Regions from separate parts of the Limnohabitans sp. INBF003 genome, predicted to be linked through region 2. Evidence: predicted binding sites of a transcription regulator. Region 2 holds the regulator's gene; the other holds the start of a gene.

Region 1 (3,406 bases), 1.3 Mb from region 2:
TTGTCGTGGTCAATGACTTTGCCGGTGGCGCTGTCTTTGAGGTGGCGCGACAGGTTGACCGAGCCCAGGTTACAAACGGCGGTTTCGGTGTCGCTGGTGTTGAGCGTGATCTCGGTGCACAGGTTGGACGAGTGCACCACACCGACGTGCTGCTGAGGCGAGCGGACATTGCATGGGTCTTTGAAGGTGATCCATGGGTGACCGGTTTCAAACAGCATCGAGAGCATCTTGCGCCACAGGTCGGTGGCAGGAATGGTCTTGCTGGGTTTGATTTCACCGCGTTCGGCTTTTTGTTCGTAGGCCACATAGGCTTTTTCGAAGGCCAGACCGAACAGGTCGTGCAGGTCGGGCACATCGGATGGCGAGAACAAGGTCCAGCTGCCTTTTTCCATGACCCGGCGCATGAACAGGTCGGGAATCCAGTTCGCGGTGTTCATGTCGTGCGTGCGGCGGCGGTCGTCGCCCGTGTTCTTACGCAGTTCCAGGAATTCTTCGATGTCCAAGTGCCAGGTTTCTAGGTAGGTGCAGACCGCGCCCTTGCGCTTGCCGCCCTGGTTCACGGCCACAGCCGTGTCGTTGACCACCTTGAGGAAAGGCACCACGCCTTGCGATTCGCCGTTGGTGCCCTTGATGTGCGAGCCCATGGCGCGCACACGGGTCCAGTCGTTGCCCAGGCCGCCCGCAAATTTGGACAGCAAGGCGTTTTCCTTGATCGACTCATAAATGCCGTCCAGGTCGTCGGGCACGGTGGTCAGGTAGCAGCTGGACAGCTGCGAACGCAATGTGCCGCTGTTGAACAGCGTGGGCGTGGAGGACATGAAGTCAAACGAAGACAGGATCTCGTAGAACTCGATGGCGCGGGCTTCGCGGTTGATTTCGTTGAGCGACAGGCCCATGGCCACGCGCATGAAGAAGGCTTGCGGCATCTCGATGCGTTGCTTGCGCACGTGCAGGAAATAGCGGTCATACAGGGTTTGCAAACCGAGGTAGTCAAACTGAAGATCGCGTTCGGGCTTGAGTGCCGAGGCCAGCTTTTGCAGATCGAACTGCAGCAGTTTTTCGTCGAGCAGGTCGTTGTCCACGCCCTTTTTGATGAATTGCGGGAAGTAGTTGATGTACTCCGCAGCCATCTGGTCCTGTGTCACTTCTTTGCCCAGAATTTCTTTGGCAATGGTGTGCATCAACAGGCGGGCAGTCACATAGGTGTAGTCCGGATCCTTCTCGATCAAGGTGCGCGAAGCCAGGATGGACGCTTTGTAAACCTCTTCCATGGGCACGCCGTCATACAGGTTGCGCATGGTCTCGGCCACGATGGGTTCCGGACTGACGTCTTTGCCAAGGCCTGCACAGGCATTGACCATCAATGATTTCAGGTAGTCCAGATCCAAGGCGATGCGCTGGCCGCCATCGATCACATGCAGACGAGGCTCAGAAGAAGCTGCGGGGGCAGCTTGCTGTTGCTGTTGGGCGCGTTCTTGGGTGCGACGCTCGCGGTACAGCACATAAGCACGTGCGACTTCGTGGTTGCTGCTGCGCATCAAGCCCAATTCAACCTGGTCTTGCACGTCTTCAATGTGGAAGGTGCCACCGCCGGGACGTGAGCGAACCAGCGCGCGGACCACGTTTTGGGTGAGTTCTTCGACCACTTCGCGAACGCTGGCAGACGCTGCGCCTTGTGTGCCATGCACAGCCAAAAAGGCTTTCATCAAGGCCACCGCGATCTTGTTGGGCTCAAAAGAGACAACAGCGCCATTGCGGCGAATGATCTGGTAGTGCGCGAGCGCCTGCAAGGCTGGCGTGCTGCCGTGAGCTGCTTCTGGCTGGCGCATCTGGCCGGCAGATGATGAGGTGATGTTCAGATCTGTTTGCATGGTCATTTCTTTGATTTTTAGGTGATCGTTGAGTCTGGAATTTGGCGCTTGAACTGGCGTCAAACTCAATTGTGAGAATTTGTAAGAGACACTATATCTGGTGTCCGGCGTCATGACAAGCCACTACAGGTAGTGTACCGGCCTGTTTTGCCACTCTGGCTGCAGAGGGGTAAATAAATTGATGCCCAGTGGCGTTTGGCGGCACTTTTCACTTGCTGAAAAAGCGTCTCGAGCAGCCTTCTGCCAAGACCTGGCGATCTGTTGTTTCAAGCCTGGCGCGGCTTACCGGCGACTTGTACTCAAAAAACCTTGATTGGCCTGCATTGCGATGACTCTGCGATATCGCTTTTCAAAATCGAGCCGTGATTTAAGCGGTCTGTGGCGGAGCAAAATATTTTTGCGCGACGTGCGCTGCATGTCCCCGTCAGGGAAAAACCTGAGGCGGTAAAACCAACAGTTTTTTGAGATGTGCCCAGTCGAAACCTGGGCCGGGGTCCTGTTTCCTGCCGGGCGCAATGTGTTCATGCCCTGCGATGTGCGCGATGGGGTAGTGCCCTCTCAAGTCCTGGCAAAGATCGGCCAGGCACCGGTATTGGGCGTCTTCAAAGAGATCGCCCTCGAGGCCTTCAAGTTCAATACCGATCGAGTCGTCGTTGCAATTGGGCCGCCCACGGTATTGAGATTGCCCCGCATGCCAGGCGCGGTCATCGCAGCTGACAAACTGCCACAGCGAGCCATCGCGGCGAATGTAGAAGTGCGATGAAACTTCCAGCCCCCGGATGGTCTGAAAGTAGGGGTGGGCATCCCAATCGAGCTGGTTGGTGAACAGCTGCTGCACAGCGTCTCCACCGTATTGTCCTGGCGGCAGGCTGATCGAGTGGATCACGATCAGGTCAATGCAGGCATTCCTTGGTCGTGGCCCGAAGTTGGGCGACTTAAGCCGTTGCGCTTGGGGATGCCAGCCCTGCAGCCAAGGTGGTGCCGACATTTTTCGGGACACGGGCACAGACATGGCCGCTGAGGTGCTCAGCTTGGGTTGCGGTCTTGAGCCGCGGTCCGGTGCTCGGTGCTGCAGTAAAGGCCCTTTTGCCCCATGACCGCTTCTTCTTGAGGCAAATGGATGCCGCAATGCGCGCAACTGACCATCTCGGACGGTGTCTGTGCTTCAGGCGCCTGGGGGGGCTTGGGCTGGTTGGCGGCCCGTCCGCGCTTGAGGGCCCAGATCACCACCAAAACCACCAGCAACAAAAACAGGTATTTCATCCCATGCGCCCCAGCAAAACTTCCAGCACAAACCGGGAGCCTGCATAAGACAGCAGCAACAGGCCCGCACCGATGTAAAGCACCCGCACCGCACGGCGACCACGCCAACCCCATTGGCTGCGGCCAATCAACAAGACGGCAAAGGTCAGCCACGACAGCAGGGCAAAAATGGTTTTGTGGTCCCAGCGCCAGTGGCCTTGTCCTTGGCCGTAAAGCGCATCACCAAACAAAACGCCCGCCACCAAGGTGGCTGTCAGCAGCGCAAAACCCGC
Region 2 (3,406 bases):
TCAAACAAATCTTTGGTGCCGACTGTGCCAACGTGCAGCCCCATTGCGGCGCATCGGCCAACGAAGCCGTGTTCCTGGCTTTCCTGAAACCCGGCGACACCATCATGGGCATGAGCCTGGCCGAAGGCGGTCACCTGACCCACGGCATGCCGCTGAACATGTCGGGCAAGTGGTTCAACGTCGTGTCTTATGGCCTGGACGCCAACGAAGCCATCGACTACGATGCGATGGAGGCCAAGGCCCGCGAACACAAGCCCAAGCTGATCGTGGCCGGTGCTTCGGCATATAGCCTGCACATCGACTGGGCGCGTTTTGCCAAAGTCGCCAAAGAAGTCGGCGCGATCTTCATGGTCGACATGGCCCACTACGCCGGCCTGATCGCCGCTGGCCAGTACCCCAACCCTGTGCCGCACGCTGATGTGGTGACCTCCACCACCCACAAGAGCCTGCGCGGCCCGCGCGGCGGCATCATCTTGATGAAGGCCGAGCACGAAAAAGCCATCAACAGCGCCATCTTCCCCGGCCTGCAAGGCGGCCCGCTGATGCACGTCATCGCGGCCAAGGCGATTGCCTTCAAGGAAGCGCTGCAGCCTGAATTCAAGGCTTACCAGGCCCAGGTGATCAAAAACGCCCAGATAATTGCCCAGACCTTGACCGAGCGCGGCCTGCGCATCGTGAGTGGCGGCACCCAGAGCCACGTCATGCTGGTCGATCTGCGTGCCAAAGGCATCACCGGCAAAGTGGCCGAAGCCGCTCTGGGCAGCGCCCACATGACGATCAACAAGAACGCGATCCCGAACGACCCTGAAAAGCCGTTTGTGACCAGCGGCGTGCGCATCGGCACCCCGGCCATGACCACCCGCGGTTTCAAGGACGAGGAAGCCCGCGCCACCGCACACCTGATTGCCGACGTGCTGGACAACCCGCTGGACGAAACCAACCTGGCCGCCGTGCGCGCCAAGGTGCACGCCCTGACCAGCCGCTTCCCGGTCTACGGCTGATCGGCCCGCGCGATGAAATGCCCGTTTTGCGGTCACCTCGAAACCCAGGTGGTGGAGACACGGCTGGCCGAAGACGGGGATTTCATCCGCCGTCGCCGTCAATGTGGGGCGTGTGATAAGCGCTTCACCACTTACGAAAAGCCGGAAGTCAACTTTCCAGCCATCGTCAAGAAAGACGGCCGACGCATCGAATACCAACGCGACAAACTGCGCGCCAGCCTGAACCTGGCTTTGCGCAAGCGCCCCGTGAGCACCGAACAGGTCGACGGTGCCATCGAGCGCATTGAAGAAAAACTGCTGGCCTTGCCCAGCCGCGAAGTCGCTTCGCACCGCATTGGCGAATTGGTCATGCGCGAGCTGAAAAAGCTCGACAAGGTGGCCTATGTGCGCTTTGCCAGCGTGTACCGCAATTTTGAAGACATCGACGAATTCAAGACCTTGGTTGACGAAGTCCAAAGCTGACGTGACCCAAGAGGCCACGCCAACAGGCCAGGCATGTGCCGGATGTGCTTATGGGCAATCCTGTGGTGTGTATTTCTCAATCCGGGGCTTGCCCAAGGCATTGCTGACCACCTGCCAGCCCACCGATGACGACGCCTGACAAAAGCGCCATGTTCCGGCCATGAACGCACCGTTGGTGCTCATGCTGCGCCCTTCGGCCCCGTAAGAAAAATAGGTCTTCACCGTCTGGGTGATGCCCAATTGCACGACCGCTGGCAAAGAGGCATGCGCTTCGATGAGCACCTCCCCTGCATCGTGCAGGGCATTGTTGTTGGCATCCACAAACACCAACCAGCCTTGTTGCCAATGGCCATTGGCATCGCAGGTGCCGTTGCTGGCCTTCGCGCACAAACTCACCCGTTGCTGACGGCGCAAGGCCTCTGAGCGGGCAAGGACCAAGCTGTCCAGCAGCCCTTCCGCCTGGGCCTGCAACTGGTGCCTTGCACGCATGTCCGACATGGCAGGCGCCGCCATGGCTACCAGAATGCCCAGCAAAGCCAGCACCACCAAAGCCTCCAGCAGGGTGAAGCCCTCTGCACTGTCATGTTTACGTCGACCGGGTCGGCGTGTAAATAAAGGGTGAATGGGAGGGCGCATGGTTTTTCTCGCGAGTAATTGGGGTCAGCAGGGCCCATACAAAGTGCGGCAACGCTTTGGACTGTACAAGATGAATACATAAGACCACAATCAACCAGCACATCAGGGAGACAACGCATGCCCATGCCACGAAGGGGCCCCAACCCACCGCTGAGCACACGCAGCCAAGGCTGGACGCTGGCCGAACTGCTGATCAGCCTGGCCCTGATGAGCGTGCTCGCTGCGCTGGCCCTGCCCGCTTACCAGCAGCAGCAACGCCAGGCAAGACGCACCGATGGACAAGCGGCCTTGCTCCAGTTGCAGATGGAACAGGCCCGTTGGCGCGGCACCCACGACAGCTACGCCGATTCGTTGAGTGCCTTGGGTTGGGCCAGCGACCGATCGCCACTGGGGCATTACCAAATCACCCTGTCAGACGCCACTGCCGAGGGCTACACCGCGCAGGCCATTGGCCTGGTTGGCCAAGCGGCAGACCGCGATTGCAGCCCTTTGCGCTTGAGTTGGCAGGGCACGGCGACAGCCACATTCGGTGCCGGCGAATACCCTGACAGCGACCCTGCACGCTGCTGGCGGCGATGAAAACCGTCCAGCGGCTGCGTGAAACAGGCGAAACACTGATGGGTTTGCTGGTGGGCATGGCGGTGGGTTTGGTCGTTCTGGCTGCAGGCAGCGCCATGCTGGCCAATCACTTGCGCGGCCACCGCGCGGTTTTGCAAGACACCCACCTGCACACCGACCTGCGCTCGGCCACGGACTGGATGACCCGGGAACTGCGCAAAGCCCAATACACAGCCAACGCATGGGAAACCCGATCGCCCACGGCTTGTGACGACCCGTTTTGCCAAGACTGGCAAGACTGGCAAGACTTTAGCATCGAGGGCGATTGGATCGACTTCAGCTATGACCGCAACCACAATGGCCAGCGGGACGACGATGAATGCATGGGCTTTCGTCTGGTCGACAAGGCGCTGCACGCACGCAGGACATGCAGCTCGAACGGCAGTTGGCAAGCCATCACCGACAGCGCCAATCTGAGCATCACCGCACTGAACTGGCAACTGCGCTGTGAGCTGCGCAATGGCTGGCTGCACCGCAGCGTTCGCATGGACTTGACGGCGCAGTGGCCCGGTGATGCCGCTCGCCAAGTCAGCCTGTCGCAAACCGTGCATTTGCGCAACGACTTGCCCGCCAGCAAGCAAGCGCTGTTTTGCCCATGACAAGCCATCGCTCTTCCCAGCCGCAACGCGGGGCCATCACTTTGATGGTGGCCATCGGTTTGGTGATTCTGGCCAGCTTGACCAGTTTTT

The links. The regulator NrdR, encoded in region 2, represses ribonucleotide reductase genes. The targets are predictions, from matches to a motif close to CACNANATNTNGTG.
Region 1: ACZ5VE_RS12180 (ribonucleoside-diphosphate reductase subunit alpha) is a predicted target of NrdR. The motif match lies at 1,961-1,974, and genes of this name have one in related genera.

Annotation. Positions count from the first base shown of each region.
Region 1 covers NZ_AP029222.1:2,648,341-2,651,746, reverse strand. The annotation lists gene ACZ5VE_RS12180 (ribonucleoside-diphosphate reductase subunit alpha) at 1-1,829, opposite strand, end outside; gene ampD (1,6-anhydro-N-acetylmuramyl-L-alanine amidase AmpD) at 2,296-2,883, opposite strand; gene ACZ5VE_RS12170 (PP0621 family protein) at 2,898-3,134, opposite strand; gene ACZ5VE_RS12165 (cytochrome C assembly family protein) at 3,131-3,406, opposite strand, start outside.
Region 2 covers NZ_AP029222.1:1,317,895-1,321,300, reverse strand. The annotation lists gene glyA (serine hydroxymethyltransferase) at 1-1,001, shown strand, start outside; gene nrdR (transcriptional regulator NrdR) at 1,014-1,463, shown strand; gene ACZ5VE_RS06080 (GspH/FimT family pseudopilin) at 1,512-2,099, opposite strand; gene ACZ5VE_RS06075 (type IV pilin protein) at 2,217-2,678, shown strand; gene ACZ5VE_RS06070 (PulJ/GspJ family protein) at 2,675-3,316, shown strand; gene ACZ5VE_RS06065 (hypothetical protein) at 3,313-3,406, shown strand, end outside.